2 regions of the Marinobacterium sp. xm-d-564 genome follow, and region 1 is predicted to be linked to the other one. Evidence: predicted binding sites of a transcription regulator. Region 1 holds the regulator's gene; the other holds the start of a gene.
What was found. Region 1 encodes LexA, which represses DNA repair genes until DNA is damaged. Its sites were predicted from a motif close to TACTGTNTANNTANACAGTA; they were not measured.

Region 2: recN (DNA repair protein RecN) is a predicted target of LexA. The motif match lies at 5,657-5,676, and genes of this name have one in related genera.

What each region holds. Positions count from the first base shown of each region.
Region 1 is NZ_WBYO01000002.1:226,466-234,280, reverse strand. Features, by position in the region: gene XMD564_RS03425 (histidine phosphatase family protein) at 1-334, opposite strand, end outside; gene XMD564_RS03420 (NAD(P)H-dependent glycerol-3-phosphate dehydrogenase) at 337-1,359, opposite strand; gene XMD564_RS03415 (hypothetical protein) at 1,379-1,588, opposite strand; partial or broken gene XMD564_RS03410 (DEAD/DEAH box helicase) at 1,858-3,171, opposite strand; gene dinG (ATP-dependent DNA helicase DinG) at 3,196-5,313, opposite strand; gene lexA (transcriptional repressor LexA) at 5,465-6,076, shown strand; gene XMD564_RS03395 (SulA-like leucine-rich domain-containing protein) at 6,088-6,492, shown strand; gene XMD564_RS03390 (thioesterase family protein) at 6,622-7,089, shown strand; gene XMD564_RS03385 (DUF6586 family protein) at 7,092-7,601, opposite strand; gene topA (type I DNA topoisomerase) at 7,601-7,815, opposite strand, start outside.
Region 2 is NZ_WBYO01000009.1:8,110-15,924, reverse strand. Features, by position in the region: gene dapB (4-hydroxy-tetrahydrodipicolinate reductase) at 22-831, opposite strand; gene cysE (serine O-acetyltransferase) at 854-1,651, opposite strand; gene dnaJ (molecular chaperone DnaJ) at 1,655-2,782, opposite strand; gene dnaK (molecular chaperone DnaK) at 2,897-4,822, opposite strand; gene grpE (nucleotide exchange factor GrpE) at 4,928-5,518, opposite strand; gene recN (DNA repair protein RecN) at 5,685-7,361, shown strand; gene XMD564_RS09360 (outer membrane protein assembly factor BamE) at 7,429-7,749, shown strand; gene XMD564_RS09355 (RnfH family protein) at 7,781-7,815, opposite strand, start outside.

The DNA of each region.
Region 1 (7,815 bases):
GCGAGCTGAATAGACGACCCACCAAGGGCATGTGTGTCACTAATAGAACCCTGCTCTCATCGGGCAGAGATTGCAGATAGTTAAACACGGCTTCAGGCTCACCCTCAGGGGTAATCAGATCAAGAAGCAGAGCCTCCCGATTGGGCAGAAGGTTAGCTAATGTCTGCTGAGTACGCTGATAGGGGCTGACAAAGATGTGGGTCAATTCATCTAAGAAAGGCTGTAGACCTTCAGGGCGATTTTGCAGTGACGCCTCCCCATAAGGGGTTAAGCGACGTGATTCGTCTGGGAAGCCAGGGGCAGCCTCCGCATGACGCATCAATAGGATTCGCATGTTCAGGAACCCGAGAGTGTAAACTCAACATCGGCACTGTGGGCACCTTCCATCATCTTACCGATGACCACTTTGACGGGCGCCTGATTAAAGACTACCTCGTAGAGGCCACGCACAAGAGGCATGTAGACATCTTGCTGCTCTGCGTGCTCGCTCACCAACTTCAGTGTATTGACACCCTCAGCGACCTCTCCCAGCTCAGCCACTGCTTGATCCAACGACTTACCCTGCCCCAACGCATAACCAACTCGGTAGTTACGTGACAGAGGTGATAGACAGGTCACGACCAGATCTCCCACACCCGCTAATCCAAGGAAGGTCAATGGATTAGCGCCCATGCTCACCGCAAGACGACTCATCTCTGCTAGAGAGCGCGTGATCAGCATGCTTTTAGTGTTTTCACCCATACCCAACGCAGCACTCATGCCGGACGCAATGGCGTAGATGTTCTTCAAGGTGCCACCGAGCTCCACACCGAAGGTATCAGCGCTGGCATAGACACGGAAATAGCTAGACTGAAGAAGCTCTTGAACCGTCTCTCGAAGATTCTCATCGGTACTGGCAATGACCGTAGCGGTCAGTTCACGCTTGGCGATCTCTTTAGCCAGGTTAGGGCCACTGATCACACCCGATCGATGCGCTGGGCACTCCTGCTCCATGATTTGACTCATCAGACTGAAGCTAACAGCTTCGATGCCTTTGGTCGTGCTAACGATCAATTGTTCATCGTTGAGGTAGGGTTTAGCTTGATTCAGAACCGCTCGAAAGCCACTGCTTGGAATCGCAATAAAGACAACCTGAGCGTCTTTTAATGCGGACTCGATATCATCAGTCGCAACCAAGGAGTCGGCTAATGGGTAGTTGGGCACATAGCGATCGTTACAACGCTGCTGGTTAATATCATTAGCCAGTTCAGCTCGACGTACCCACAAGGAGGTCGGGATACCTTTTTCAGCCGTCATATTGGCGATGACGGTACCGAAACTCCCACCGCCTAACACGGCAACCTTAGTCACTGTCTGCATTACCTTTACCTAACTCAACCTAACCTAAGGAATCTAAAATTCGTTCAACCAACTTGAACAACATCGCAATCACATACCAAGAGATGATCGCTGCAACGAGAAAGAGGATCAGTTGAACCGGATCTCCACTATTGCTAAAGCCTAGCAATCCAATCACTGCGAAAAACGCACTGACAATCATGGCCACTATTTTTTGAATACCCGCTAGGCCGTGACGATCACCACTCATTAACTGCGAGACTCCTTATCGTCGTTCTCTTCAGTGATCTCTAAATCTAACTGCTCTTCGCTTGTCTCAGCAGCTCTTTCAAGGGGTAGCACATCAATCTCGCCAGCCGTCTCTTCTGATGAGACTTCCGTTAGGTCGACTGACTCATTTGCTAGAGGCTCTTCCGCCACTGGCGCGTCAACAACGGTTTCAGTTTCAGTCTCTGTCGCTTCCAATTCGGTCGACTCTGTTTCAACAGCCTCTTCCACTACAACACTGTTTGGATCAACCAGCAATTCAGCATCAGGGTGGATACAGTTCAATTTAACACCGGTCATCGACTCAATGTCTGGGATAAGGAACGAATCGTCTTCACAGGCAAAACAGATTGATTCACCGGTAGCGCCTGCACGGCCGGTTCGACCAATACGGTGAACATAGTCATCCGCATCTTCAGGAAGCTGATAGTTCACAACATGGCTCACACCATCAATGTGTATACCGCGACCAGCAACGTCGGTAGCCACTAGGACTTCGATCTTGCCACTGCGGAAACCCTCTAGGGTTTTGATGCGTTTGTTCTGTGGGATCTCACCCGACATCATGGCCGCTTTGACACCGTCTTTCTCTAGACGCTCTGCCAACTTACGCGTCTCATGACGACGGTTACAGAATACGATCGCTTTCTCGACGCCATTGATACGTAAGTAGTTACGCAGCAAGTTGTACTTCTCATCACTTGAGACAAGAAATACCGTTTGAGAAACGTTATCCGTAGTTTGATGCTCTGATTCGATCTCAATCGTGACCGGATCACGCGTCCACTGCGCCGCTAAACGCATAATCTCATCGGTGAAGGTTGCACTGTAGAGCAGTGTTTGACGCTCAGCGCCCTTACGCGGTGTTGAACGAATGATGGTACGCACATCGGGAATGAAGCCCATGCTCAACATACGATCAGCCTCATCCAGCACCAACACCTCTACGTTGTAGAGATCGATATCCTGATTTCTGACGAAGTCGATCAAGCGACCCGGTGTCGCGACCAAAATATCGACAGGCGCTTTGGCGAGTGCTGCACGCTGCACGTCATAATCCATGCCACCTACCAGCGAGACGATACTTAAACCAGTGTATTTACATAGGCCTTCTGCATCGGCTGCAATCTGCAGAGCCAACTCTCGTGTCGGTGCAATGATCAATGCACGGGGTTCACCCTTGCGCGGTTCAACATCCAACTTGAAGTCGAGAAGATCGGTAATGATCCCGATTAGAAAAGCTGCAGTTTTACCGGTACCGGTCTGAGCCTTACCAATGATGTCACGGCCTTGAAGTGCCGGCTTAATCGTTGCCGCTTGAATCGGTGTTGCGTACTCAAAGCCAAGTTCATGAATACCACGCATCAATGAGTCTGGCAGATAGAAATCGTGGAAACGATCCTTACCCTCTTGAGGCTCTACAACAAACTGATCAAGGCTCCACTCTTGCGAGCGACGAGGTTTGTAGTCACGGCTTTTGCGGGGACGACGACGCTGAGTGCGACGGCGCTTATCATTTGAATCTTGGTTATCTTGTTGCTGTTCTGGGTTGGTATCTGTAGTCAAAATCGGGATCTCTCAATCAATAGATCATTCAAAATGGCGCGCAAAAGGAGGAAGCGCATCGATCAACTGCTGTCCATAACGACGTGTTACAACACGCCTATCAAGTAGGACAACTCGACCGGAATCATTCTCCGTACGCAGTAATCTGCCTGCCGCTTGAGTTAGTTTGATAGAGGCTGCGGGAACACTTATCTCCATGAAAGGGTTACCACCGCGGGCTTCTATCCACTCAGCCAAGGTCGCATCCACAGGATCATCTGGAACACTAAAAGGCAACTTGGTAATGATAACATCTTTTAGGTAGTGACCGGGTAGATCTACACCCTCTGCAAACGACGCCAAACCAAAAATAACACTGGGTTCGTCACGGTCGATTCTCGCTTTGTGCTCCACCAGCATCGCTTGCTTACTGAGTTCACCTTGAACCGTTAAACGCGATAGCAGTTTGGTATCCATTAACTCCTCGACTCGACGCATTTGGCGCCAAGAGGTGAACAGAACCAATACAGAGGTTAAATTGGGTAACTCTCGGTTAAGCCAATCGGTAATCTCTTCGGTATGAAGATCGGCTTTTGAAGGATCGAACTTCATTTTCGGGACATGCAATACGGCCTTGTTGGCATAGTCAAAAGGACTAGGCATTCGCAGTGCTGGCGTATCCAAAGGCAGACCCAATTGAGTAAAGAGGGAATCAAAACGCCCAAGAGCCGTTAGCGTTGCTGAGGTTAAAACCGCACCGTAACACTGACCCCAGAGCAGATCTTGAAGATGGTGTTGAGCGGAGACAGGTGCACTGTGAAGTTCAATATCGCGACCCGCTTCAGACTCATGACGAACCAACCATCTTGCAACTTTATCCTCTTCATTTTCAATATCTTGCGAGAAACTCCTACATAGCCACATCATCTTCTGGACACGGCTAAACTGGGTACTTAGCGGTGGCAACCAACGCTCCCCTACACCCTTATCGAGTGCAGACTTTTCATCTTCCATCGCCCCTTTAAGGGCATTAATAATCTTCTCTAACTGAGGATCTACCTGTGATAAAAACTGAGCCAATTCACGCGTTAGGCTAGCCAAACTGTCGGGCACCCTTCCTTGCGGGTAGCGCAACCTGCGCTCATCCACCGGGAGTAGTAAAAACTGTTCAGAGACTAGATCATCCAGACGCTGCAGATGCCCCTGAACCACATTGAGACTGGATTGAATACGACTGATTGGATCTTGCAAAACCAATGCAGAATCCGCTTCATCCAACAGCCCTTTTAACTGACGCTCCAGGGTTTTGAAGGCTTTTTCACTCGCTTTAACTCGCATAGAGAGCGCGAAATGGTTAGTCGCCTTATCACCCAGATGATGCGCCTCATCAAATATGTAGATTGAATCGGCCGGTTCAGGAAGAATCGCACCACCGCCTAACGCCAAGTCAGCCAGTACAAGATCGTGGTTGACCACCAAGAGATCGGTTGTCTCAATATCGGCCCTAGCACGATAAAACGGACAGGCGTTGAAATGCGCACAGCGACGATTGGTACACTGCATATGGTCTGAAGTAAGCGGCATCCAGGTCTCATCATCCAGGTTGCGCTCTAGCTCATCACGATCACCCTTCCAGCGACCACTGGCAAACTCATCCAACAGGCCGCTGTACTCTTTGATCTGCTCAGGGCCTAACACTTGGGCCATCTCATCTTCAAACAGGGCTGACTGTGAGAGATCCTGCTGATTACTAAGAAGAGACTCTAATCGACTAACACAGAGGTAGCGCCTACGCCCTTTGGCAATTTCGTACTTAAATTCAATACCGGCGTGCTCAGCCAACTCAGGAAGATCTTTAAGTAATAGCTGTTCCTGAAGCGCAACGGTAGCGGTCGAAATGATCAGCGTTTTACCTTTAGCCTGCGCTATTGGAAGTGCGGCCAGCAGGTAAGCGATGGTTTTACCGGTGCCCGTTCCGGCCTCTACGGCGACCAGATGATTTTCACCCAGACGCTGACCCGCATCGTCCGACAAGATACCACCCAACTGCCGTGCGACCGCTGCAATCATATGCTTTTGTGCATAACGAGCCTTTAAATCGCGAGCATTTAGGAATGCGCGATAAGCTGTCTGTATGGTGGTTTGGGTCTCTTTGTTAAGCACATCGCCTCCGAATTAGTTGGCCATCATACAAAAATACTGGATATACAAACAGAAAAAACTTGACGACATTTAAAATACTGTATAAAAATACAAATACTGAATAAACAGACAGTCATTTAAATTCCAATCAGTACTGTCATAGGGGGCGTTTATGAAGCTTACAAATCGTCAAGAAGAGGTGCTGGATTGCATCCGTCGCCATATTGATGAAACAGGATTTCCACCTACACGAGTCGATATCGCACGCGATCTAGGGTTTAAATCTGCAAATGCGGCAGAGGAGCACCTAAAGGCCTTAGCACGTAAAGGGGCCATTGAGATGATCCCTGGCACCTCTCGCGGTATCCGTATCGTCGGTGAAGAGGAGGAGCAAGAGGGCCTAGCGATCATCGGTCAAGTTGCTGCGGGTGAACCCATCCTCGCTGAACAACACATCGATGATTACTGCACCATCAGTTCAGACTTCTTTCGCCCAAGAGCAGACTACCTACTCCGTGTCCGCGGCATGAGTATGAAAGACATCGGCATTATGGATGGCGATCTTTTAGCAGTTCACCAAACACGTGAAGCACGTGAGGGTCAGATAGTCGTTGCTCGTGTCGGTGAAGATGTCACGGTAAAACGCTTCCACCGCGATGGTCACATGGTCTACTTGATAGCAGAGAACGAAGAGTTCGACCCGATTAAAGTTGATCTTCGTGAAGAGCAGTTAACCATCGAAGGCTTAGGTGTTGGCGTAATTCGTCAACAGAATGACTTTTAAAGGTAATAACCATGCTTGCTTACAATCAATTTGCACAGAATGATGCGGGTCTTAAACCACTGGTTATGACTGAGCTAGTTCAGCACACCTCAGAGGTAAATCTGAACACCATGCTTCTGCCGATGCTTGCCGCATTAAGTCAAAAAGAGAGCTGGCTGGTTATGTTAGAGCCGCCAAAATCATTAACTAAGCAGGTGCTAGCGGATGCAGGCGTCGACCTTAAAAAAGTCTGGATACTTCGTCGTGATAAGCGCCATGGTTTAGACAAACTGGCTCAGCGCGCACTGCAAGCGGGAACCTGCCACACCTTGATCTGCTGGCACAACGACCCTGCAGATGACGCGTTAGTCAGCCAACTGAAACGCACTCAGATCTCTAGCGAAACAGAGTGTCTATTGGTACGTAAAAAAATTTAGCCTCCCCCTTTGCTGCGTTGTAGCAAAGACCCCCATAGCCGCTCTTTGAGCGGCTTTTTTATTTAGCTTGAATCAGACCCAGAACCATCATAGGCTCAATAGAGGAGTACCACTTACAAGGAGAACAGTGTGGGATCGCACAAGCCAAATCAGCAGCCGTATCAGTTAACCGATTTCCCTATCCAAACATTCGATAAGATCCGTTATGCCGATACCGATCGTCAGGGCCACGTGAATAATGCCGCATTCAGTACCTACCTAGAGACGGGCCGTGTCGAATTTCTCTACGATCCAAAAGACCCACTAGCCAATGACAATTGCGAATTTGTCATTGCCAGTCTGCATTTGAACTTTCTAGGTGAGATCACTTGGCCAGGTCGTCTAGATATTGGCACCGGTGTAACTCGGGTGGGTACCAGCTCATTTGGACTCTACCAGGTGCTGTTCCAAGATGACGTCTGTGTCGCGACGGCAGAGACGACCATTGTTCAGATGGATGTGAGCAGTCGCAAATCAGCCCCACTTGGGGATGCGACAAGACACTATCTAAATGATCATCTCTTTGTGAAGGGTGTTGAAACGAAAGGAATGAACTGATTTTACCACTCTTGCGCGTTAGAGCGATGTCTTAGAATCATCGCTCGTAACTGCTCAAACCAACCCTGCAACTGAGTCTCCAGTTGCTCCTCAAGGCTTTGTTCTTTGGCCAAATCTATAATTGCTATGTCAGATTGGCTAGCGCTCTCTTGCGAGGGAGGTAGGGGTTTGTGAATGGCTTTGATGGCACTGATCAACTTAGACAACCAACTACTGGAATCCTGACAGAGCAGCTCCATCTCATCCAACTCACTGGAATGGATTCCCTGTTGCTTAAAAGCCTTGCTCAATTCAGAGGGTGTCGACTGGGTCAGCAGGACACGCTCACGTTCAGCCAACTCATTAAGATAGGCTTTTAAGGCACTGTCTAAATGAAACAGCGCAGCCTCTTGCAGGCCACGAAGCTTCATACGATTGTTCGATTCACCGGTCAACTCAGTGTTGATACCCACCAGCGCGTATTGTGCAAACGCGAGTGTCTGATTCACACGCTGGGAGTATAGGTCAGCCATTAACGCTTCTTAGCTTTGGCTGCTTCAACTTGCCACATACCATTGGTGAAGTAAGCTCTCCAACCAGTTGCCTTACCGTCAACTTCCGTCATAAGGTACTGCTCTTTGGTTTTGCGGCTGTAACGTATTTGAGCGGGGTTACCCTGCTCATCTTGCTGAGGCCCTTCCAGTAAGAAGTGATATTTAGGGTCAATCGCATTTTTATGTGGGATCA
Region 2 (7,815 bases), on a different contig from region 1:
CCTCAACTCTCTGGAGCGGGCTTAACGAAGCTCTAAAACATCCTGCATATCGAACAAACCTGCACCCTTGCCTGACAACCAACCTGCTGCTCGTACAGCGCCTTTTGCAAAGGTCATACGGCTAGACGCTTTGTGGGTAATTTCGATTCTTTCGCCCTCTGTGGCAAAGAGTACAGTGTGATCACCGACCACATCACCGGCACGAATGGTCTCGAAACCGATCTCTTTTTCAGGGCGCGCACCGGTCTGACCTTCACGACCGTAGACCGCACACTCTTTCAGATCACGTCCCAGTGCATCGGCAACCACTTCACCCATACGCAATGCTGTGCCTGATGGCGCATCCACCTTATGACGGTGGTGTGCTTCGATAACTTCGATGTCATAACCACCATCGTCACCCAGTGCTTTGGCAGCCACTTCAAGCAGTTTGAAACAGAGGTTTACGCCAACAGACATATTCGGCGCAAAGACGATTGAGATAGACTCACCGCCCTCTGCCAACTTCGCTTTCTGTGGCTCAGTTAGACCCGTCGTACCAATCACCATCGACTTATTGGCAGATTTACAGATCTCAAGATTAGCAAGCGTTGACTCTGGGCTAGTAAAGTCGATCAACACATCAAAATCGTCTGTCACAGACTCCAACGAGCCAGTAATCGTAACACCCAGACGACCCACGCCTGCCAATTCACCTGCATCGGCACCGATCAACGAACTATCAGGAAGCACAATGGCTGCGCCTAGGGTTACACCCTCTGCCGCGTCGACAGCTTCGATCAATGTTTTACCCATGCGCCCTGCGGCACCCGTGATGGCAATACGTGTCATCTCTTTTTCCTTAACTGAAAATCTATTCGTCAGTGACGCTCAGCCCTTGGTCCATATCCAAGGCTGGCATATCACTCATTAGGCAACCCACCACTTTGGCAGGGACACCCGCTACCGTCGTATGCGCCTCTACAGGCTCTAAAACCACACTACCTGCACCCACTTTGGCACCTTGGCCGACTTCGATGTTGCCAAGAATCTTAGCACCAGCGCCAATCAAAACCCCAGCGCGAATTTTCGGATGTCGATCGCCCGACTCCTTACCGGTACCCCCTAGGGTCACTGATTGCAGTATCGAGACGTCATTCTCAATGACACAAGTTTCACCGATAACAATGCCTGTTGCGTGGTCAAACATTACACCCTGACCGATGTTAGCAGCGGGGTGAATATCAACCTGCAGGGTTGAGCTCATGCGACTCTGTAGATAGTTTGCCAAGGATTGACGCCCTTGACGCCACATATAGTTAGCCACTCGATAGGATTGAAGCGCGTGATACCCTTTTAAGTACAACAGTACCGTGCTGTAGTCACGGATTGCAGGGTCACGCGTGTAGACCGCCAGTAGATCGGCACAGGCAGCTTCGATCAGTTTAGGGTCCGCTTCATAAGCGACCTCAAAGATCTCACGCATCGCCACGGCCGGCACCACATCATCCGACAGCTTTTCAGCCAACAGATAAGAGAGTGCCGAACGCAAGGTCGGATGGCTGTTTATCGTCGTATGATAGAAACTCGACAGAAGCGGCTCGTTAGCACTTAATGTACTCGCCTCACTCTGAAGTGCTTGCCATACCTCTGCAACCGCCTGATCACCCATAACTTAGGTCATATCCTCAAAGAATTTTTTTACTGAATCAAAGAAGCCGTGCTTCTTCGGTCCATGTTTCTGGTGCTCTTCCGTAGAGTCACGGAACTCTTCTAGCAACTCTTTCTGACGTGAAGTGAGGCTGACCGGAGTTTCAACAACCGCGCGAACCATCAAATCACCCAACGCGCCACCGCGCACTGGCTTGACACCCTTGCCTCTCAGACGGAACATTTTGCCAGTCTGTGTCTCGGCCGGGATCTTCAGTTTAACCTGACCATCCAGTGTTGGCACGTTTAGTTCACCGCCCAACGCCGCATCGACAAAGCTGATCGGCACTTCACAGTAGAGATTGGCACCGTCGCGTTCAAAAATTGGGTGATCTTTAACACTCACCTGAACATAGAGATCGCCTGAAGGGCCACCGTGTGCTCCCGCTTCGCCCTCACCAGATAGACGAATACGATCACCGGTATCCACACCCGCTGGGATCTTAACTTCCAATGTCTTGGTCTTCTGCGTGCGGCCCTGGCCGTGACAGACATTACAAGGATCAGAGATCACTTTGCCTTCACCATGACAGGTTGGACAGGTCTGCTGAACCGCAAAGAAACCTTGCTGCATACGGACCTGACCGGCACCACCACAGGTACCACAGGTCTTAGCCGTTGTGCCCTTCTTAGCGCCGCTACCATCACAGGTTTCACAAGAGACGTAGGTAGGAACTTTTAGCGTCTTTTCACAACCGCGCACAGCCTCTTCAAGACTCAAATCGAGGTTGTAACGCAGATCGGCACCGCGACGCACGCTGGAACGACCGCGACCACGACCACCGCCGCCACCGAACATGTCGCCAAAGACATCGCCAAAGATATCTGAGAAGCCACCTTCAAAGCCGCCGCCCATACCACCTTGGCCACCCAACCCAGCATGACCATACTGATCGTAGGCCGCTTTCTTCTGCGCATCGGACAGTACTTCGTACGCTTCGCTGATCTCTTTAAACTTGAGTTCAGCCGCCTCGTCATCCGGGTTGCGGTCAGGGTGATACTTCATCGCTAAGCGACGGTAAGCCTTTTTGATGTCACGGTCAGATGCATCACGAGAGACACCTAAGAGTTCATAATAATCTTGCTTGCTCATACTGCGTGTAAACCTGTAATTACGCTATCGTGAATATGACAACGCGGGAGTAAAGACCCCCGCGCTGACACACGATTTTGTGAGAGTCTTAACTCTCGTTATTGCTTGCTAAGCTTACTTCTTGTCGTCTTTGACTTCTTCAAACTCAGCATCAACAACGTCATCGCCTGCATCGCGAGCCGCTTCAGCTTCAGCGCCTTGGCCAGCTTCTGCTTGTTGTGCAGCCTCTGCATACATCTTCTGAGCAACACCCGAAACCGCTTCTGTTAGCGCTTCAGTTTTTGCTGTGATCTCTGCAGTGTCAGAGCCTTTCAACGCCTCTTCAAGTGCAGTGATGGCTGCTTCGATGTTCGATTTCTCTTCATCAGAAGCCTTATCACCCGCATCTTCTAGCGTCTTACGTGCTGTGTGAACCATGGCATCACCTTGGTTACGAGCAGCCGTTAGCTCTTCAAACTTCTTATCTTCTTCAGCGTGCGCTTCGGCATCCTGAACCATCTTCTCGACTTCGTCATCGCTTAGACCAGAAGAGGCTTTAATAACGATCGACTGCTCTTTGCCAGTCGCCTGGTCTTTAGCAGAAACGTTTAGGATACCGTTAGCATCGATGTCGAAGGTCACTTCGATCTGTGGCATGCCACGTGGTGCTGGTGGGATATCGGCAAGGTCGAAACGGCCCAGCGACTTGTTCTGAGTCGCTTGCTTACGCTCACCCTGAACAACGTGAATGGTTACCGCTGTCTGGTTGTCTTCCGCTGTCGAGAAGGTCTGCGACTTACGCGTAGGGATAGTCGTGTTCTTGTCGATCAATGGTGTAGCAACGCCACCCATGGTTTCGATACCTAGAGTCAGTGGTGTTACGTCGAGTAGAAGAACGTCTTTCACATCACCTGACAGTACCGCACCCTGAAGCGCAGCACCCATCGCTACCGCTTCGTCTGGGTTAACGTCTTTACGTGGCTCTTTACCGAAGAACTCAGCCACTTTCGCCTGCACCATTGGCATACGAGTCTGACCACCGACGAGGATAACGTCGTCGATTTCAGAAGCGGATAGGCCAGCATCTTGCAGTGCAATGCGACATGGCTCAAGTGAACGTTGTACAAGATCTTCAACCAGTGACTCTAGCTTCGAACGAGACAGTTTAACGTTCAAGTGTTTAGGACCTGTTGCATCCGCAGTGATGTAAGGCAGGTTAACGTCAGTAGACTGTGCCGATGAAAGCTCAACTTTCGCTTTCTCACCCGCCTCTTTTAGACGCTGTAGCGCTAGCGGATCGTTGTGTAGATCGATGCCAGACTCTTTCTTAAACTCGTCTGCTAGGTAGTTGATAACCGCAAGGTCGAAGTCTTCACCACCTAGGAATGTATCACCGTTGGTTGCAAGTACTTCAAACTGGTGCTCGCCATCAACGTCTGCAATTTCGATGATCGAGATATCGAAAGTACCACCACCTAGGTCGTACACTGCAATCGTGCGATCACCGGCTGCTTTATCCATGCCGTATGCAAGTGCTGCAGCGGTTGGCTCGTTGATGATACGTTTAACTTCTAGGCCTGCGATACGACCCGCATCTTTTGTTGCTTGACGCTGAGAGTCGTTGAAGTAAGCAGGAACCGTAATAACCGCTTCCGTTACCGATTCGCCTAGGTAATCTTCAGCAGTCTTCTTCATCTTCTTAAGAACTTCTGCAGAGATCTGAGGCGGTGCTAGCTTCTCGCCTTTTACCTCAACCCAGGCATCGCCATTGTCCGCTTTAGCGATGTTGTAAGGCACCATTTTGATGTCTTTCTGTACAACATCGTCTTCAAAACGACGACCGATTAGACGCTTGATCGCGAATAGAGTGTTGTCTGGGTTAGTAACTGCCTGACGTTTCGCCGACTGACCAACCAGAGTTTCGCCTTCTGCCGAGTAAGCAATGATCGACGGAGTGGTACGATCGCCTTCAGCGTTCTCAATAACTTTAGTTTTATCGCCTTCAAGTACTGCTACACACGAGTTGGTAGTACCTAGGTCAATACCGATGATTTTACCCATGTTTAAATCTCCTAATGACACCGCGCTGGGTGTTTAAAACTGTTTTACCTTAACCCCTATATGGGTGTGGTCTTTCAAATATCAAGTCTGGTTTATAAAAAGGTCTTAACCTTTAGCGACCATCACCATCGCAGGACGAACTAAGCGACCATTAAGTAGGTAGCCCTTCTGCATCACCGCAATGACAGAGTTTGGAGCTGCACCTTCCGCTTCAACCATCGACATCGCTTGATGGTGCTCTGGGTTGAACGCCTCACCCTCTGGGTTGATCACTTCTAGATTGAATTTAGCAACGCCATCGATGAACATTTTGTGCGTCATCTCAACGCCTTCACGAAGCGGTTTAACTACCTCATCTTCGACCTGGCTCGCCTCAATAGCGCGCTCTAGACTGTCGATGACCGGCAGTAGCTCTTCGGCAAATTTCTCAACAGCAAACTTACGCGCTTTATCCACCTCAACCTCAGCACGACGGCGCTGGTTAGCGATCTCCGCTTGGGCACGAGGTTCAAGCTCTGCCAGCTGTTTTTGCAGCTCAGCAATCGTCGCATTCGCAGCGGCTAGCTCTTCTTGAAGGGATTCAACGGTCAGCTCTTCCGTCTCAACCAGTTCAGGCTCCACAAGATTCTCTTCAGCCGTCGCGTCGACTTGACTCTCTTCAACCTGATCTTGGTGTGTCTGATCTTCATTCGCCATGGTGTTATCTCCAGAATCATTCAATCTTGTCTCCTATGTGGTATCGACCATCTGAAATTCAACCCTTCCACGCGCTTTTTTGACCTAAGACTGCACTTTTCTATTGCCTAATACACAAACATTGGTTAAAAATACAGTAACTGTATATCTAAACAGGTATTAAGCCATGTTAACGCTACTCAGCATCCGAAACTTTGCGATCGTCTCAACACTCGACCTAGAACTGAAATCGGGCATGACCGTCGTCAGCGGTGAGACCGGTGCCGGCAAATCGATCATGCTTGATGCACTGGGATTAGCCTTAGGCAAACGCGCTGAAGCCGACTCGGTTCGAGAAGGGGCAAAACGAGCTGAGATTAGCGCCGCGTTCGATATACAAGCACTACCCGATGCGAAACGCTGGTTAGAGGCGAATGAGCTAGAGTCGGAAGAGATCAACGAGTGTATTTTACGCCGCACACTGAGTGCCGACGGTCGCAGCCGAAGCTATATTAATGGCCACCCCTGCCCACTGAACCGCGTCAAAGAGCTGGGTGAGCTGCTTGTCGACATACACGGCCAGCACGAACACCAACGTCTATTAAAGCGCGATTTTCACCGCACCCTGCTCGACAACTACGCCAAAACGAATGAGACAGCACAGGAAGTACGTAAACTCTTTACCCAGTGGCAATCAAAGCAGAGTGAGTTGAAACGCCTTCAAGACATGAGTGAAGAGGCGAATGCGCAACTGCAACTGCTGAGCTATCAAACGGAAGAGCTCAACCGTTTAGACCCTCAAACAGGTGAACTGCAAGCCTTAGAAGAGGAGCAGAAGATACTCTCCAACGCAGGGTCAATCCTTAACAGTGGCCAACAGATCCAGATGCTTCTTAGCGAGGGTGAAGAGAGCAACGCCACAGCGGTACTCAACCAAGCACTGCACCTATTGGGCGACATCGAAGCGGACTCACCTGCACTACAGCAGACCGCCGAGATGCTAAACGCTGCTCTGATTCAAGTGGAAGAGGCCGAACGCGAGTTGAGCCATTTTGTTCAACGAGTTGAGTTGGACCCTGAGCGCTTACAAGAGGTGGAAGATCGCTTAACCAGCATCTACGATCTAGCCAGGAAACACCGCATTGCGCCAGAGCAGTTACCGGAATTAAAAGACCAACTAAATACTGAACTCGACTCTTTGGCTCATGTCGATGAGAACTTAGAGCAACTCGAATCCGAGGTTGCTACGGCTAATGCCGCATTGATTGAGAAAGCTCGCCAACTCAGCAAGCTGCGTAGCAAAGCAGCCAAACAGCTCGATCAAGAGGTGAATGAACAGCTTGCCATGCTGGGCATGAACAGTGCACGTTTCACAGCCAGCCTGAGTGATATCGATCCTAAATACATTACGGCCCAAGGCTTGGAAGAGATTGAGTTCCTGATCAATACCAATCAGGGCCAAACCGCAAAACCGCTGGCCAAAATTGCCTCGGGTGGTGAACTGTCACGAATTAGCCTTGCGATTCAAGTTGTAACGGCTAAGACGACTGACACCCCGACACTCATTTTTGACGAAGTCGATGTCGGTATTGGCGGAGGCATTGCCGAAGTCGTTGGACGGCTGTTACGTCAATTGAGTGAACGAGCACAGATTCTCTGTGTCACACACCAACCTCAGGTGGCTTCACAAGGAACCCAACACCTGTTTGTCAGCAAAGGCGCAGACACCGGTTCGGTTGAGACCAAAATCACACCACTCACCGAAAATCAGCGCATTAATGAGATCGCTCGAATGCTGGGTGGACTTGAGATGACTGATACCACCCTTGAGCACGCTAAAGAGATGCTGACCAGCGCGCTATAGACTGGTCGATTCAAACAGTGGCGTGTAAACTAAAGCCACTTTGAACAGTAACAGGAACAACCTGAACATGCGCAAGCTCATCATCTCTGCCTTTCTTGCTACTCTCGTGACCGGCTGTACAACCTTTCCAGGCGTGTACAAAATGGATGTTCCGCAAGGCAACCAGGTGACACAAGAGATGGTAGATCAGCTTCGCCCTGGAATGACGCCGAGCCAAGTTCGCTATGTGCTAGGAACACCCCTGTTAACGGATACCTTCAACCAGAACCGATGGGACTATGTCTTCCAGTTGGTACAAGAGGATGAAGTGGTAGAGCTACGTCAGTTTCGCGTCTACTTTGAAAACGACAAGCTGGTGCGTTTGGAAGGCGATCTGAAACCTCAGTAACGCAGAGCTCAACGAATACAAAAAAGCCAACTTACGAGTTGGCTTTTTTGGCTTTAGCTTCGGCTG